DNA from 3 places in the Burkholderia sp. MSh2 genome. Region 3 is predicted to be linked to each of the others. Evidence: predicted binding sites of a transcription regulator. Region 3 holds the regulator's gene; each other region holds the start of a gene.
The links. The regulator FliA, encoded in region 3, starts transcription of late flagellar genes. The targets are predictions, from matches to a motif close to CTAAAGTTTNNNNNNNNNNNGCCGNTA.
Positions count from the first base shown of each region.

Region 1: the regulator FliA is predicted to act here: its motif matches at 2,587-2,613, upstream of GQ57_RS21185 (DUF4088 family protein).
Region 2: the regulator FliA is predicted to act here: its motif matches at 4,224-4,250, upstream of flgM (flagellar biosynthesis anti-sigma factor FlgM).

Region 1 covers NZ_JPGM01000032.1:97,673-103,631, reverse strand. The annotation lists gene norM (multidrug efflux MATE transporter NorM) at 1-843, opposite strand, end outside; gene GQ57_RS21195 (RNA-binding S4 domain-containing protein) at 975-1,193, opposite strand; gene GQ57_RS43085 (hypothetical protein) at 1,448-1,600, shown strand; gene GQ57_RS21185 (DUF4088 family protein) at 1,697-2,473, opposite strand; gene GQ57_RS21180 (AzlD domain-containing protein) at 2,643-2,981, opposite strand; gene GQ57_RS21175 (AzlC family ABC transporter permease) at 2,978-3,745, opposite strand; gene GQ57_RS21170 (AraC family transcriptional regulator) at 3,877-4,806, opposite strand; gene GQ57_RS21165 (CreA family protein) at 4,869-5,354, opposite strand; tRNA gene GQ57_RS21160 (tRNA-Asn) at 5,475-5,550, opposite strand; tRNA gene GQ57_RS21155 (tRNA-Asn) at 5,622-5,697, opposite strand; tRNA gene GQ57_RS21150 (tRNA-Asn) at 5,769-5,844, opposite strand; tRNA gene GQ57_RS21145 (tRNA-Asn) at 5,916-5,959, opposite strand, start outside.
Region 2 covers NZ_JPGM01000056.1:24,683-30,641, reverse strand. The annotation lists gene GQ57_RS28870 (M24 family metallopeptidase) at 1-1,839, shown strand, start outside; gene GQ57_RS28865 (SGNH/GDSL hydrolase family protein) at 1,859-3,202, opposite strand; gene GQ57_RS28860 (flagella synthesis protein FlgN) at 3,352-3,792, opposite strand; gene flgM (flagellar biosynthesis anti-sigma factor FlgM) at 3,865-4,194, opposite strand; gene flgA (flagellar basal body P-ring formation chaperone FlgA) at 4,313-5,518, opposite strand; gene flgB (flagellar basal body rod protein FlgB) at 5,723-5,959, shown strand, end outside.
Region 3 covers NZ_JPGM01000004.1:52,304-58,262, reverse strand. The annotation lists gene flhA (flagellar biosynthesis protein FlhA) at 1-1,454, shown strand, start outside; gene flhF (flagellar biosynthesis protein FlhF) at 1,451-3,220, shown strand; gene GQ57_RS02750 (nucleotide-binding protein) at 3,213-4,031, shown strand; gene GQ57_RS02745 (RNA polymerase sigma factor FliA) at 4,054-4,788, shown strand; S-adenosyl-L-homocysteine riboswitch at 4,854-4,963, shown strand; gene ahcY (adenosylhomocysteinase) at 4,996-5,959, shown strand, end outside.

The DNA of each region.
Region 1 (5,959 bases), on a different contig from region 3:
GGCCAGCGACGTCGCGCCCAGCACGCCGACCGTGAGGCCGGTCGCGAGAAACAGCGTCGATTCGACCCCGTACGTGATCGCGACGGGCCAGCCGATGCCGATCAGCTCGCCCATCATGGGCAGTTTCGGGCGCGCCGCGGTCACGAAATGGCGGAAGCGCTGCCGGCCGTGCAGCAGCCAGAGCAGCGCGAACGCGGTGAGCCAGATCGTGATCGTCGTCGCGACGGCCGAGCCGAGAAAGCCGAGGCGCGGCAGGCCGAACGCGCCGTGGATCAGCCCGTAGTTCAGCACGCCGTTGACGCCGACGCCGCCGACCGACACCCACAGCAGCCGCCGGGCGGCGCCGATCGCCGGCAGGAACGCGCGCATCAGCCCGACGCCGATCAGGCTGCCGAGCGCCGCGAAGCGCAGGATGCCCGTGTATTCGCCGACGTGATGAGCGAGCAGCGGCGGCTCGTGGAACATCAGCAGGATCGGTTCGGACAGCGACAGCGCGACGATGGCGGGAATCGCGAGCAGCACGGACAGGGCGAAGCCGGTCCAGTAGATGTGCGGCACCCGCTCGTCGGCCTTGGAGCCGCGCGCATGCGCGACGCTCACGCTGATCGACGACAGCACGCCTTGCAGAATGGTGACGATGACGAAGAAGAAGTTCGCGCCGAGCCCGCCCGCCGCGAGCGAATCGGGGCCGAGCGAACCGAGCAGCACCGTGTCGGTGACGCTCATCGCCATCTGGGAAAGTTGCGCGATCGCGAGCGGCGCGGCGAGGCGCGCGGTATCGGCGGCGTGACTGGACAGGGACGGCGGCGCGGCGGCCGTCCGCGTAAGACCGGAATGCGACATGGGATGGGCGCTCGCACGGGTGCGGGCCCGCGCTATATGTAGTTATTTTGAGAGACAACCAGCTTACGGCTTTATTCGCACCGTGTCGAACGCGCGCGCCGATGGCCATGTCGCGGAAAGGGGAACCGGCGCTATGCCTCGCGCACCGCGATGCGCGTGTCGCCGAGCAGCACGACCTGGCCTGCGCGGATCTTGCAGGTCTTGCGCAGCTCGACCGCGCCGTCTACTTTTACCGCGCCGGACGCGACGATCAGCTTTGCGGAGCCGCCGCTGTCCGCGAGGCCGGTGATCTTGAGAAGGTTGTGCAGCTCGACGTATTCGCCGGTCAGCGTGAAATCCAGGTTGGGCATGACGAAGAAGGCGCGCAAGGCGCGGGAGGAATCGCCTCGCATCATACGGCACCGCGGGCCGGCACGCGAGCGCGGAGGGGCGCGGTACGCCGGTGCGGGGAAGGGGCGTTGTTCGTCGGCAGGTGGAACGGCGGGTAACGGCCCGGGAGAGCCGAGAGCCTGCGGGTCTTTCGTCGTACCTGCCGCGTGTTGCGGCGAGGCGCGGCCGGCCGCATCGCTGCGGTTCGATCTGACGATTTTTCGTGGAGCAGGCCATGCGCCGGATTCGCGCGATGCTGATCGGTGCCGCGCCGACGGCGTTCGTCGTGTCGGACGCGTGTGCCGCGACGGGCGTGGCGGTGCAGGGCGCGGCCGGTGCCCATGCCCCCGTGGTGTGTCCGCCCGACGCACCGCGCAGCCAACGCTAGCCGGCTGCGCGCGCCGGGCGCGGCACCGCGACGGCGGCCCGGTTCGCGTCGTACGAACCGGGCCGCCGTCACATGTCCATGCGCAACGGCGTGCCGTTACGGCCGGCGCTGTCCCTGTCCCGGACCCTGCGCCGGTCGCGTGGCGGCCGGCGTGAATACGCTGCGCAGCCACGCGGCGAGCCGTGCAAAGACGTCGTACGGCTCCTCGACGAAGATCTCCGGCTTCAGCAGCCGCAGGTATTCCATGATCTGCTGCGCTTCCTGCTTCTGGAACGAGCCGTGCGCGAGACCGAGCCGGAGCAGCCCGCGCAGTTCGCCGAGCTTGTCGCGCGCGGTGCTGCCGACGCTCATCTCGCACGCGAGCTTGGCCTCGTAAATCCGTTGCCGCAGCGATTCCGCGAGCCGCCACGCGGGCGTCTGCATCAGTTCCTCGAGCGTCTGGATGTCCTGCGCCGCCCCCTTGATCTGCGACGCGAGCGGGTCGATCAGCGCCGGATCGGCCTGCGCTTCGGCGACGATTGCCTTTGCCCAGTCGCGGCAAGCCTTCGCGAGTTCGTCGGGCGTCCATTCGGAACGCGACGCGAAGCCGAAGCCGAATTCGCCGGCCTGTCGCATCAGGATCGCGACGACGTCCGGAAATTCCTTGTCGAGCGTGCGCTTTGCCCACGCGTACTGGCCGCCCTGCAGCATCCGCTGCACGGCGTGCTCGGTCAGCGGCACCATGTTGTCGAGCAGTTTGGCGCGCAGGAAATCCTCGAACGACGGCGTCGCGAACTGCGGGTCGAGCTTCAGCGACACGCGGACGAACGCATCGTAGTCCTTGCGCAGGGACTCGAGCGTGTCGTCCTTGAGGGAAAGGGTGATCTGGCCCATGAATCGTCTCGATGGCGGCCCGCGCAAGCCGGCGGCCGGCACGGCGCACCGGGGCGGGCGCAGCGTCGACTGACCGGTGCGCGACGAGGCCGGTGGCGGGTGTTCACCCCGTATATCGGCGCGCCGGGCGGAAACTTGAGCGCGCCGGGCCAAGCGCTCGCCCGCTCGCTCAGGCGGGCAGCCAGTGGGGCAGCACGACCCCTTGCCAGAGAAAGAACACCGCGAGGCCCGCCGCGATCGTCACGAGCGGGCGGCGGGTCGCCGCCGACACGAGCACGGCGGCGAGCGCGCCGACGAGCTGCGGATTGCGCCAGGTCAGCTCGGCCGCGCCGCCGTGCGGCGAGACGGCCATCGGCACGATGATCGCCGTCAGCACGGTGACGGGTACGAAGCCGAGCGCCGTCCGCACGAGCGGCGGGAAGGTCAGCCGTTCGCCGAACAGGAACAGCGTCGATCTGATCGCGTAGGTGATGACGGCCATCCCGAGAATCAGTAGCGCGTAGCTCACGATGCGGCCTCCGGGTGCGAGCCGGCGCGCGCGCGCTTGTGCAGCAGCGTGAGTGCGACGCCGATCGCGACGCCGGCGGCGACCGCGCCGAGCAGCCCGAGCTTGTAGGGCCAGCCTTGCCAGAAGCAAGCCAGCGTGCCGGCCGTCGCGGCCGCCGCGAAATAGCGCAGCGTGCCGAGCTGCGGGACGACGATCGCGATGAAGGTTGCCGCCATCGCGAAATCGAGGCCGAGCGACTGCAGGCCCGGGAACGCCGCGCCGAAGCCGATGCCCGCGAGCGTCCAGACCTGCCAGTTCAGGTACATCGCGAGCCCGGACCCGAAGAAGTAGTGGGGGCCGATGGTGCCCGGCGCGAAGTGCCGGTAGTGCGCGTAGGCGACCGCGAATACCTCGTCGGTCATCAGTGCGCCGAGCGTTGCGCGCCAGCGCAGCGGCAGGTGCGCGACATAGGGGGCGAGCGTCGCGCTGTACAGCAGGTGACGCAGGTTCACGATCAGCGTGGTGGCGAGCACGACGACGAAGCCCGCGCTGCCCGCGATCAGGCCGAGCGCAATGAACTGCGCGGAGCCCGCGAACACGGCGAGCGACATCAGCGCGCCATGCCATGCGGCAAGCGGGCCGCCGCCGACGAGCGTGCCGAAGATCACGCCGAACGGCGCGGCGCCGATCATCATCGGGATCGTGTCGCGTGCGCCGTCCAGCCATTCGTTGAGCGGGCGGCGAGCGGGCGATGCGGGTGTCGGATTCAAAGCGTATTCCTCCATGAACCGGAGGATAGCGGGCGGGCGAAAGGCGGGCTTGTATGTTCTTGCGCTTGCGGGATCGGGATCGGTGCGCGCCGACGCCGGCGGTATCGCGGCGCTCGCATGCCGGGCGGTGCGCGGAGGCCGCGGCGTCAGCGCGCCTGCCAGCGCCCGGGCGGCACGCCGAACATGCGTTTGAAGTGCCGGGTGAAGTGGCTTTGATCGACGAAGCCGCTGGCCGCCGCGACATCGGCGACCGGCACGCCCGCGCGCAACGGCGCCAGCGCGCGCTGCAAGCGCAGCTGGTTGCGCCAGGCATGCGGTGGCATGCCGGTTGTGCGCGTGAACAGGCGGGCCGCGTGGAACGGCGACAGCCCGGCCGCCAACGCGACTTCGTCGAGCGTCACCGTGCACGTGAGGTCGGCGGCGAGCCGCTCGCGCATCGCGTCGACGCGCGGTTCGTCCGCGGTGAGGCGCGCCGGTTGCGATTGCGCATTGGCGTGGCGCACGATCAGCGTCGACAGCGCGTCGAGCATTGCCGTCTCGGCGGCGAGCGGATCGTAGATGCGCACGGCGTCCGTCGTCGAGCTGCCTGCCGCGGGACCGCCTGCCGCCGGATCGTCGTCGGTCGGCGGATGCGCATGCGAGGGCCGGGTGTGTTCGCTGCCGGCCTCCATCATCCGGTGCGCGCGCGTGAGCCGGGCCGCAAGATCGACGTCGCGAATCACGTCGGGCGGGAACCACGGCGCGTCCTGCGGGCGGCCCGCGATCGCACTTGCGAGTTCGCGGATGAATTCGACCGGCATGTAGCCGACGCGGTAGCACCAGCCTTCATCGGCCGCGCGCGAACCCGTATGCACTTCGCCGGGATTGATCACGGGCACGGTGCCGGTTTCGGCGACGTAGCCGCTGCCGCGATAGGTGAAGCGTTCCGCGCCTTCGAGAATCACGGGGATCGTGTACGCGTCGTGCCAGTGGGGGGCGAACGTGTGATCGCGATAGGTGGCCGTGACGAGATCCGCGTCCGGCAGCAGCGGCGTGCGCCAGTAGCGTGCGGAATCTGGAAGGCGGAGCGCGGACATGATCGGGCGCGGGAGCGGTCGAACCGACAGTGTATCGCTCGCGCGTCCGGCCGGCGCGGGCTTTACTTGACCGGAATCGTCGTGCCGGCCGGCATCGGCACCGCGGTGACGGCGTTCTTCGGGCTGCCGCTGACGATGCGGTCGCTGTAGGTCAGGTAGACGATCGTGTTGCGCTTCGCGTCGACCACGCGCACGACGTGCAAGGTCTTGAAGATGAACGACATGCGCTCGCTGAACACGTCGGTTTGCTGCTTGAGCGGCTCCTTGAAGCTGATCGGGCCGACCTGCCGGCAGGCGATCGACGCCTCGCTCGGATCCTCGGCGACGCCGAGCGTGCCCTTGATCCCGCCCGTGCGGGCGCGTGATACGTAGCAGGTCACGCCGTTGACGACCGGATCGTCATACGCCTCGACGACCACGCGATCGGAGCCCGTGACGCGGAAATGGGTGTTGACGCTGCCGACTTCCTCCGCATGGGCAAGCGGTGCCGCGGCAAGCGCGGAGAGGAGCAGGGCGAGCGGGGCGGAGCGGAGGAGGCGGTGCTTCATCGACGTGACCGGATGCGAATGCGGGACAGAGACTCTAGCATGCGCATGCCCGTGCCACGAAAACGCGCGAGGCGGGCCGGAAAAACAAAAGGCCCGTCGAATGACGGGCCTTTCGCTGTCTGGCTCCCCGACCTGGGCTCGAACCAGGGACCTACGGATTAACAGTCCGGCGCTCTACCGACTGAGCTATCGGGGAATAAATCGGTATATCTGCGTGTTTGCGTACCAGCAAAAAGCCCGTCCACTTTCAACGGGCCTTTGCGTTTTTGGCTCCCCGACCTGGGCTCGAACCAGGGACCTACGGATTAACAGTCCGGCGCTCTACCGACTGAGCTATCGGGGAATAAATCGGTATATCTGCGTGTTTGCGTACCAGCAAAAAGCCCGTCCACTTTCAACGGGCCTTTGCGTTTTTGGCTCCCCGACCTGGGCTCGAACCAGGGACCTACGGATTAACAGTCCGGCGCTCTACCGACTGAGCTATCGGGGAATAAATCGGTATATCTGCGTGTTTGCGTACCAGCAAAAAGCCCGTCCACTTTCAACGGGCCTTTGCGTTTTTGGCTCCCCGACCTGGGCTCGAACCAGGGACCTACGGATTAACA
Region 2 (5,959 bases), on a different contig from region 3:
CTGAAATACAGCTTCTCCGGCCTTCCCCAGTACGACGCGTCCGTCGGCGACACGCAGGCCGGCCTGTCGCGCCTGCTCGACGCCGCGCGGCTCGACGCGGTCGTGGTCACGTCGCAGGACGAATACGTCACCGAGTACCTGCCGCTCGCCAACAACCCGCGCTACGCGCTGTCGGGGTTCGACGGCTCGGCCGGCTGCGGGATCTTCCTCGGCGCGGCGACCGCGCAGGCGCTCGATCTGCCGCCGTTCGTGCTGTTCGTCGACGGCCGCTATCACCTGCAGGCCGAGCAGCAGTGCGATCCGGCGCGGGTACGCCTCGAGAAGCTCGGGATGAACGAGACGATCTGGCAGGCGATGGCCGACTGGCTGGTCGCGCACGCGAGCCGGCTCGCGCGGGTCGGCTACGACGCGCGGCGGATCAGCGTCGCGCAGCGCGATCGGCTGTTCGCGCAGACGCAGGCCGCGTCGCTCGACTGGACGAGCCTCGCCGATCGCGAGATCGATCGCGCGATCGCGCTGCCGGGCTGGGTGGTCGAGCGGCCGATCTTCGAGCTGCCGGAATCGATGACGGGCCTGAGCGTCGCGCAGAACCTCGACGCGCTGAACCGCAAGCTGGCCGCGCACACCGGCGCGGCCGACGGCAGGACCGCATTCTTCACCTGCGCGTCGGACGATCTGGCGTACCTGCTGAACAGCCGCGGCTATCACATCCCGAATGCGTCGTCGCACCTCGGCTTCCTGTTCGCGGTCGGCGACCAGGTCGCGCTGTTCCTGCCGGATGGCTGCGATGGCTGCGAGGTCACGCTCGCGTCGTATCCGGCGCTGCACGTGATCCGGCGCGATGTCGCGGCGCTCGAGCGCTTTCTCGCGCCGTTCGCGGTCGAGCACGTGTGTTACGGCTTCGAATCGGTGAACTGCGCGCTCGTCGACGTGGTGCGCCGCGTGTGGCCGCAGGCGCGGCACGCGGACTTCAACCCGGTCGAGGCGATGCGGGCCGGCAAGACGCCGGCCGTGCTCGACCGGTTCCGCGACGCGTTCGCCCGCAGTTCCGCGGCGATCGCCGAGACGATGCGCTGGGCGAAGACCGGCGAGCCGGGCGTGCGTCACACCGAATACGACCTGGCGCGCGCGATCAACGACGCCTATGGCGCACGCTCGGCGGTCGCGCTGACGTTTCCGTCGATCGCGGCGAACGGCGCGAACAGCGCCTTCGCGCACTACACGGCCGCGAGCGCCGACGTCGAGCTGACGGAGGGCGAACTCGTGCTGCTCGACAGCGGCGCCTATTACGAAGCCGGCTTCGCGACGGACTGCACGCGGGTCGTGCTGCGCCGTACGCACCCGGACACGGTTGCGCAGCCGTGGCAACGCGAGATCTACACGGTCGCGCTGAAGGCCTGCATCAAGGGGCTCGTCGCGCGCTTCCCCGACACGGCGACGGGCGGCGAGGTCGACGCGCTCGTGCGGCAGGTGTGCCGCGACCACGGCCACGATTTCGGTCACGGCACCGGGCACGGCGTCGGGATTCACGTGCACGAGGGCGGCGTGCGGTTCGCGCCGGGCTCGAAGTACGGGCTGGTGCCGAACGCGGTGATTTCGGTCGAGCCGGGCATCTACCTGCCGGGCAAGGGCGGCGTGCGGATCGAGAACATCGTGATCGTCCGGCCGGACGAGGCCCGGCCCGGCACGGTGACGTTCGAGAACATCGTGACGGTCGGCTACGACTGGGACCTGATCGATCTCGACCTGCTCGACGACGACGAGCGCGCCTACCTGCGCGACTACGAGCGGCTGTGCGTGGAGCGCGGCACGCAGGTCACCGCGTGTCCGCTGCTGTGAGCGCAGCCGCCCGCGCCGATCAGTTCAGCAGGCGCGTGCGCACGAACGGCGCGATCTGCCCGGCGAGCCAGGCGTGCGTGCGGGTCGTCGGGTGCAGCGTGTCCCAGAACACGAAGCGCGCCGGATCGCGGCAGTCCGCCCGCGGCGTCTGCGTGCTCAGGTAGGTGAGCGACGACGGCTTCGGAATGTCGAGGCAGGCGCGCTGCGCGTCGTCGAAGCCGTAGCGGGCCGGGTGGCTCAGCAGGTCGTTGAACGGCGCGTACGCGTCGAAGACCTCGAGCCGCAGCGTCGCGCCGTAGCGGGCGCGCAGCGCGGCGGCCGCGTCGACCAGGCGCCGGTTGTAGTCCTTGACCTGCGCGGCGACGCTCGCCGTGTCGGTGCGGGTGGCGAACACCGGCGCGCGCGACACGTCCGGCAGCGTGACGAGCATGATCCGCGTCGCGCCGGCCGCGGCAAGCCGCTCGAGGCTGTCGCGCACCGCATTCGCCGCCTGCTCCGGCGAGCGCCCGTAGTTCACGAGATCGTTGCCGCCCGCGAACACCGCGAACAGCGTGTTGGCCGGCCGGTAGCCCGGCGCGCGCTCCATGTATTCGCGCCACGAGTCGATCTGCTGCACGAGGCCCGGCACGACGAGGTGCTGGTCGGTCGCCGCGCCGCCGATCGCCCAGTTGTAGAGCGGCAACTGCAGCGCGTTCGCCAGATACTCGGCCCACACCGGGCCGTTGCTGAAGCGTCCCGCATGCCAGCTCGTGCCGTTCGGCAGCTTCCACTGGCTCGCGTTGAACATGTTCTGGGTGTCGGACAGGCTGTCGCCGAACACGATCAGCTTGTTGACGCGCGCATCCTGCTGCGCGGCATCGAGCGTCCACACCGTGTAGTTGAACGACAGCGCGTTGTTGGCCGCGACCGCCTGCGTGAGGTCGGTCCGGATGCCTTTCGCGGCGAGCGTCTTGCGGCACACGTCGGCGAGCGTCTCTTGCGCCGTCGTGCTGTAGAACATGTTCTTCCACTGCGTGATGCCGTCCGCCCACCAGTAGCCGGGCACGCGATACCAGTCGCCGGCGGCGGGGTCGCGCGCCCACTCGTAGGTCGCGGCCGGCTTCAGCGGATCCGGATCGATCCGGTACCAGCAGCGCAGGTACGTGTAGGTGTCGGTGCCGCGGCGCGCCGCGCGCGGCGTGGCGGCGGACGCGCTCGACGCGGCCGGCGGCACGACGTCGGGGCCGCCCGGCGACAGCGACATGTCGCCCGTCGGCGTGGGCAGCGGCGCGGGGGCCGCGGCGTGCGCGGCGGGGAGCGCCAGCGCGACGACGGCGGAAACGGTGGCAATGCGGGATGACGCGGGAATGCGGAAATATGGCATGCGGCCCTCTTCTGATTGTTGTGACTGGACGGCGGCGCGGTGGCGCGGCCGTGTATCGGAAGGGACCGTGGATGCCGGGCTCGGGCCCGGTCTGTCGAAACGTGAAATGCCGCGTGGCGGCAAGGGGCGGCGGGCGTGCCGCCGGCCGGTCAGCGCGTGAGTGCGGACACGCGGCCGTCGGGGCCGTAGACGCCGGCCGGTGCGGGCGTCGAGCGCAGTACCGCGAGCGCGCGCTCGTTGTAGTCCATCCGGATCCGGATCAGCATGCCGTTGTTCGCATTGGCCTGGCGCGCGCGTTCGGCGGCCTGCTGCAGCAGCTGCCAGCGGCCGGCGAGGCGGGCGTCGCGTTCGGCGGCCTGGTCCATCCCCTTCTTGCCGGACGGAAAGCCGAGCGCGGAAAGCTGCGTGTCGCGCGTGCGTTCGAGCTGCGCGAGCCGGTCGATCAGCTCGCTTTTCTTTTCGACGATCCCCGGCAGCATCGCGAGCGGCTGGGCCGTCGTCAGCGCCTTTTCCTCGTAGGCGAGCAGGGACGCGAACGCCTCGACCGTCGCGTGTTCGTCGTTGACCGTGGCCAGCAGCTCTTCTCTCATCGCGTCATGCTCGTCGCGCCGGCGCACGGGGTTCGGCGCGCCGGCAAACCGGGGGCCGGCCGCGAGGCCGGATCAGCTGCCCTGCGGGCGCTGTTGCTGCAGCAGCTCGCGGGCGGTATTCAATACGCCGTCGGCGATCTTGTTCGCGTCGATCGTCAACGTGCCGTTGTTCAGCGCATCCTTGATCGACTGGACCAGGCCCGAGTCGATATCGGCGCTGCCCGACGCGGATGCCGAACGCAACTGGCCGGACAGACCCGACAGGTTCACGGTCGAATCGCCGCCGGTCGATCCGGCATCGGCCGCCTGCGCGGACGACTGGGCCGTGCCGGAAGGCGCACGGGTCGCGCCGTTGCCGGTCGGCGCCACGGGGCTCGGGTTCGGAGTGGAATCGATCTTCACGATGGGTTTCCTGTTCGGTTTGACCCAGATAACGGCCGGGCCGGCCCGAACTTTAGCATCGCGAGCCTGGAATTCTCCGAATAAACAATTCTTTACATTCTTGCGGCGCTATCCGTCCCTATAACGGAATCTCCACGGTGCCGGCGTCCTTGACGATCGCCGTGACGATCTGGCCCGCCGCCATCCGCACCCGTACCGACTGGCCCGGTGCCGCATTCGCCAGCGCGCTGCCCTCGGCCGAGATCGTGAAACCGGGGCCGGCCGCGACGACCCGCACCGTCTGGCCGGCCGACACCGACGCGGCGCTCTTCAGCATGTCCTGCCGCAGCGGCAGCCCGGCCGAGATGCGGGCGAGCGGGGTCGAGCCGATCGCCTGCGCCGGGTCGGTGATTACCGCGAGCGGCAACACCGTCAGGTCGCCGTCGCGTGCGACCAGGTCGGCCGCGGTCAGCGGCTCGCCGGGCGCGATCTGGCGCGCGGCGACGTAATAGGTGGCCTGCACGGTGACCTTGGCCTGCAGGTAGACGGTCCACGGCCGTTCGCCCGCGCAGCGCACGCCGACCGTCGTGCGGCCCCACAGGCGCGCGCCGGTCGGCAGGAACGGTTCGAGCGTCGTGCACGTGGCGAGCCCGCGCGGAAACGCGTTCGTGACCGTCGCGGTGGGCTTGCCGGGCAGGCCGGCGATCTGCTGCTGCAGGAATGTGAGGGCCGCGCGGCGGATCGTGTCGGGATCCTGCTGGCCGGGCGGCGTCGCGGGCTGGGCCGCGGCAGCCGTTGCCGGGGTGGCGGACGCCGCGATCGGGCGCGGCGCGGCGCGGGTGGCCGCCAGGCGTGCCGCGGGCGACGGTTGCGGTGCCCGCCGTGCCGGATTCGATGCGGGTTCGGCCGTGCCGGCGACGACCGTCGCGACCGTGTCGCGGTCGGCGGTGCGCGGGGCGCCATACCCGGCGCGGGCGGCGGCCGCGTAGGCCGGGGCCGGTGCGGCGACCGGCGGCGGGACGGTCGTCACGACCATCGTGCCGGCCGGCTGCGCCGCGTAGCCGCTGCCGGATGCGCCGGCGCCGGCCACCGCGCCGCTGGCCGCGCGACCCGCGTCGGGCGCGAGGCCCGCACCCGGCGCGGCCGTGCCGCCGAATTGCCCGCCGCTCGCCGCGTTGGCGTGCGCGAGCGCGGTTTCGGCCGTCTCGCCGCGTCCCGGAATCACGATCATCCCGTCGTCCGCGTGCGCGGCCGGCGCGGAGATCCACAGCGCCGCGACGAGCGCAAACGCACGCCGGACGTGCGTAAGCCGCCCGTTCCTTCCGCGAAGTGCGCTGCCAGTCATCGCCGTGCCCCCGATTCGTTGCTCCGCTTCGCATTCTAGGGAGCGGGGCGGTCGCGCAAACGATGAATAGAGGGGGGCTTTGCCGCGTTATTCGCCCGATTGCCGGTTGCGCGCGACGCCTACCATCGCTGTCATGGAAAAAAGCCTCTCGGGTCGCCATCCGGCGTGAGGGGCGTGCAGCGCTTCATACGGAGAGACGCACACATGCTGGACAAACTCGATGCGGAATTTGCGTTCGGCCGACAGGCGCTCGACGTGCGCGCCTACCGGCAGGAACTGCTTTCGTCGAACATCGCGAACGCCGACACGCCCGGCTACGAGGCCCGCGACGTCGATTTCGCGTCGACGCTCGCGCGCTCGCTGAAGCAGACGGGCGGCGGCCTTGCGCCGAGCAACGCCGCGCAACTGCCGATGACGCAGCCGGCCGGCGTGACGAGCGGC
Region 3 (5,959 bases):
TCATGGCGATCAACGTGATCGGCGGCCTGATCGTCGGGATGGTCCAGCACGACATGAGCTTCGCCGCGGCCGGCACCAACTACACGTTGCTGACGATCGGCGACGGCCTCGTCGCGCAGATCCCGTCGCTCGTGATCTCGACCGCGGCCGGCGTGATCGTGTCGCGCGTCGCGACCGACGAGGACATCGGCACGCAGATCACCGGCCAGCTGTTCACGAACCCGCGCGTGCTGACGATCACCGGCGCGATCATCGTGCTGATGGGGCTGATCCCGGGGATGCCGCACTTCGCGTTCCTCGCGCTCGGCGGCGGCGCGATCTGGCTGGCGCGCACGCAGACCCGCCGCGCGGCGGCCCGCAAGGCGGCCGGCGACGTGACGGACATCGCGCCGCCCGCGGCGCTGCCGTCCGACAGCCATGAGGCGACCTGGGACGACGTGCAGCTGATCGACCCGCTCGGGCTGGAAGTCGGCTACCGGCTGATCCCGCTCGTCGACAGGAACAGCGACGGCGAACTGCTCAAGCGCATCAAGAGCATCCGCAAGAAATTCGCGCAGGAAATCGGCTTCCTGCCGCCGGTGATCCATATCCGCGACAACCTCGAACTGCGGCCGAACGCGTACCGGATCGCGCTGAAGGGCGTCGAGATCGGCGTCGGCGAAGTGTTCCCGGGCCAGTGGCTCGCGATCAACCCGGGCCAGGTCACGGCCGCGCTGCCGGGCGCCGTCACGCAGGACCCCGCGTTCGGGCTGCCGGCCGTGTGGATCGACGTCGCGATGCGCGAACAGGCGCAGGTGTACGGCTACACGGTGGTCGACGCGAGCACGGTCGTGGCGACGCACCTGAACCATCTCGTGGTCCAGCACGCGGCCGAGCTGCTCGGCCGCCAGGAAGTGCAGGCGCTCGTCGAGCGCACCGGCAAGGACGCGCCGTCGCTCGTCGAGGACCTCGTGCCGAAGACGATCTCGCTGACGACGCTGCAGAAAGTGCTGCAGAACCTGCTCGAGGAAGGCGTGCCGATCCGCGACATGCGCACGATCCTCGAGGCCGTGTCCGAACATGCGGGCCGCGGCGACGCGTTCGAGATCACCGCCGCGGTGCGGCTCGCGCTCGGTCGCGCGATCACGCAGCAGTGGTATCCGGGCGTGGGCGAGATGCAGGTGATGGGCCTCGATTCGAATCTCGAGCGCGTGCTGTCGCAGGCGCTCGCCACCGGCGCGAATCCGGGCCTCGAGCCCGGCCTGGCGCACAACCTTCTGACCGGTACGCAGCAGGCGATGCTGCGTCAACAGAATCTCGGGCTGCCGCCCGTGCTGCTCGTGCAGCACGCGCTGCGCGCGATGCTCGCGCGTTTCCTGCGCCGCAGCCTGCCGCAATTGAAAGTGCTGTCGTATGCCGAAGTGCCGGACACACGCACGATCAAAGTCGTTAACGTCATCGGGGGTTCCGCTTGAACATTCGCAAATTCACCGGCGCTACGAGCCGCGACGCCCTCCGTCTCGTGCGCGAGGCGCTCGGCGCCGACGCGGTCGTGCTGTCGAACCGCACGCTCGATGACGGCAGCGTGGAAATCGTCGCCCTCGCCGATTCGGACCTCGCCGCCGTGGCGCCGCCGGCCGCGGTGCGGCCGCGGCTCGCCATGCCGCGGCTGCCGGAATCCGTGCCGGCCGCCGCGGTGCCGGGCATCGTGTCGCGCCCGGGTGCGGCGCTGGGCCGCCCGGCCGTCAATCCGTACGCCGCCGACGAAGGCGGGCTGCCGGACGTGTTCTCGTCGGTCTTCGGCGCGAGCGCCGAGGCGGACGAGACAGCGGCGCACCTGCCGGCGGGCGACGTGGACGCGCCGGACGCGGCCGCGCCGTCGATCGCGGCACCTGCTGCCGCCGCGCCGGCCGCCGGTACGCCGGCCCCTGCTTCCGAACCCGCGCCGTGGCTGGTCGAGCACGCGAAACGCCTGACGCAGCAGCGCGACGCGCTGATCGCGCGCGCGCAGGCGACGCCCGCCGCGCCGCAAGCGAGCGCGCCCGCGCCGCAGCCGCAGCCGGCCGCGAGCGCGACGCCGCCCGACTGGGCGCGCGAGATCGTGCGCGACGCCGAACGCCGGATGCCGGCCGCCGCCGTGCGCGCGCAGGAAGCGAGCGCCGCGCAGGCCGCGCGGGCGGCCGAGCGCACGCGCCTGTCCGCCGACACGGCCGCCGCGGTGGCCGATGCGGTGAAGTCGCGCATCGAGCGGATCGTCAATGACACGGTGATGCAGGAGCTCGGCGAACTGCGCGGGCGGATGGACGAGCAGTTCGACAGCCTGATGTGGCACGACCGCCAGCGCCGCAGCGCCGTGCATGGCGCGCTGACGAAGCACCTGTTTGCCGCCGGCTTCTCCGCGCAGCTCGTGCGGATGCTGGTCGACAACCTGCCGTCCGGCGATGACATGCAGAGCTTCGAACAGGCCGCCGAGTGGGCGCAGTCGGTGCTCGCGGCGAACCTGCCGGTGCTCGACAGCGAGGATGCGCTGATGGAGCGCGGCGGCGTATTCGCGCTGATGGGGCCGACGGGCGTCGGCAAGACGACCACCACCGCGAAGCTGGCCGCGCGCTGCGTGATGCGCTTCGGCGCGAGCAAGGTCGCGCTGCTGACCACCGACAGCTACCGGATCGGCGGCCACGAGCAGCTGCGCATCTTCGGCAGGATTCTCGGCGTGCCGGTGCACGCGGTGAAGGATGCGGGCGATCTCGCGCTCGCGCTGTCCGAGCTGCGCAACAAGCACATCGTGCTGATCGACACGATCGGCATGAGCCAGCGCGACCGCGCGGTATCCGACCAGATCGCGATGCTGCACGGCGCGAACGCGCCGGTGCAGCGCCTGCTGCTGCTCAACGCGACCAGCCATGGCGACACGCTCAACGAAGTCGTGCAGGCCTACCGCAGCGCCGGCGAGCATCCGGATCTGGCCGGCTGCATCCTCACCAAGCTCGACGAGGCGACCCACCTCGGCGGCGTGCTCGACACGGTGATCCGCTACAAGCTGCCGGTCCACTACGTGTCGACCGGCCAGAAGGTGCCGGAGAACCTGTACGTCGCCTCGACCCGATTCCTGCTGAAGAGCGCGTTCTGCGTACCGCGCGACGGTTCGCCCTTCGTCCCGCAAGACGAGGACATGCCGACGCTGCTGTCCGCGCTGACCGCACGTTCCACCGCCGAGCTGCACGAGGTGCGATTTGGATAAACGGATCATCGACCAGGCTGAAGGATTGCGGCGCCTGCTGGCCGGGCGCACATCGCGGATCGTTGCGGTGGCGGGCGGGCCGGCGGGCGTCGGCTGCACGTCCACCGTCGTGAACCTGGCGGCGGCGCTCGCGTCGCTCGGCAAGGACGTGCTCGTCGTCGACGAGCGCGCCGACGTGCATTCGGCCAGCGCGACCCTTGCGGGCGCGTGGCTGCGCGAAGGCGAGCGCACGCGGGTGGCGGCCGGGTTCGGCCTGTGCGCGGCCGCGCGGTTCGCGCGCGCCGGCTATACCGATGCGCAGCTGAGCGACTTCATCGACGGCCCGGCCGACATCGTCCTCGTCGACGCGCAACTCGGCGCCGACGGCGCGTTCTCGGCGCTCGCGCGCGAGGCGCACGACGTGCTGATCGTCACGCGGGTTGCCGCGCAGGCGATCACCGAGGCGTACGCGTGCATGAAGCGGCTGCATTTCGCCCATGCGTTCGCGCAGTTCCGCGTGCTGACCAACCAGGTCGGCAGCCATGCGGACGCGAAGGTCGCGTTCGACAACCTCGCGGGCGTCGCGAGCCGCTACCTGACGGTGTCGATCGCCGATGCAGGCTGCGTGAGCGCGGATCAGCTCGTCGAGCATGCGCGCGAGCTGATGCGGGCGGCGGTCGACGCGTTTCCGTCGTCGGCGGCCGCGCGCGACTACCGGCAGATTGCCGCCGATCTGCTGTACTGGCCGATGCGTCCGGGTCCGGGCGCGGGGCGCGCCGTCCACGCGGGCGGCAAGCCGTCGTACGAGGCGGGCGCGGCACACGCCGCATGAGCGCCACCGGAAGGAGAGAGCCATGATGTACAACGCTCAAGGAAAGATGTCCCAGGCCGACGTGCTCGCGCAATATGCGCCGCTCGTGCGTCGTCTCGGGCTGCAGCTCGTCGCGAAGATGCCGGCGAGCGTCGATCTCGACGACCTGATCCAGGCCGGCATGATCGGCCTGATGGATGCCGCCGGCCGCTACAAGGAAGACCAGGGCGCGCAGTTCGAGACCTACGCGACGCAGCGCATCCGCGGCGCGATGCTCGACGAGCTGCGCAGCAACGACTGGCTGCCGCGCAGCCTGCGCAAGACGTCGCGCGAGGTCGAGCAGGCGGTGCACCAGGTCGAGCAGCATCTCGGTCGCTCGGCGAGCGAGGCCGAGATCGCGCAGCACCTGAACATGCCGCTCGACGAATACCAGGGGATGCTTCAGGACCTGCACGGCAGCCAGCTCATCTACTACGAGGATTTCGATCGCGCGGCCGACGACGAGCCGTTTCTCGACCGCTACCGCGTCGATCACGCCGACCCGCTGTCGGCGCTGCTCGACGAGCACCTGCGCGAGGCGCTCGTCGAGGCGATCGAGCGGCTGCCCGAGCGCGAGAAGCTGCTGATGTCGCTGTACTACGAGCGGGGTCTGAATCTGCGCGAGATCGGCGCGGTGCTCGAAGTGAGCGAATCGCGCGTGTGCCAGTTGCACAGCCAGGCCGTCGCGCGCCTGCGCGCACGGCTGCGCGAACAGGCGTGGGTCGGCGCCGAGTCCTGACCCTTTCGTGGCGGTCGCGCGCGCGGATGCGCATTCCGCGCGCCGATTTGCTACAATCCTTCCCGTTTTCCGAGGAGCGTTGCGACGGGCCGTCCCAGGCCCGCCAGGCTCGGAAAGCTTCACCAAGCAGCCGGCGAATGCGCCGGCCCCGCTTCCTGAACGGCGCTCACGTCACCAATCTAGAAACTTTTTAGAAAGGAGGGCGTGATGAACGCCATTATCGATACCCAGGCTTCCAAGGATTACGTCGTCGCCGATCTGGCACTGGCCGGCTGGGGCCGCAAGGAACTGAACATCGCCGAGACCGAAATGCCGGGCCTCGTGCAGATTCGCGACGAATACAAGGCGCAGCAGCCGCTGAAGGGCGCGCGCATCGCCGGTTCCCTGCACATGACGATCCAGACGGGCGTGCTGATCGAGACGCTGAAGGCGCTCGGCGCGGACGTCCGCTGGGCCTCGTGCAACATCTTCTCGACGCAGGATCACGCCGCGGCCGCGATCGTCGAGGCCGGCACGCCGGTGTTCGCGTACAAGGGCGAGTCGCTCGACGAGTACTGGGAGTACTCGCACCGCATCTTCGAATGGCCGAACGGCGAATTCGCGAACATGATCCTGGACGACGGCGGCGACGCAACGCTGCTGCTGATCCTCGGCTCGAAGGCCGAGAAGGACCGTTCGGCGATCGCGAAGCCGACCAACGAGGAAGAAGTCGCGCTGTACAAGTCGATCGCGAAGCACCTCGACATCGACGCGAACTGGTACTCGAAGCGCCTCGCGCACATCAAGGGCGTGACCGAGGAAACCACGACCGGCGTGCACCGCCTGTACCAGATGGAAAAGGACGGCCGCCTGCCGTTCCCGGCGTTCAACGTGAACGATTCGGTCACGAAGTCGAAGTTCGACAACCTGTACGGCTGCCGTGAATCGCTGGTCGACGGCATCAAGCGCGCGACCGACGTGATGATCGCGGGCAAGGTCGCGGTCGTCGCGGGCTACGGCGACGTGGGCAAGGGTTGCGCGCAGTCGCTGCGCGGTCTGGGCGCGACCGTGTGGGTCACCGAAATCGATCCGATCTGCGCGCTGCAGGCGGCGATGGAAGGCTACCGCGTCGTGACGATGGAATACGCGGCCGACAAGGCCGACATCTTCGTGACGGCGACCGGCAACTACC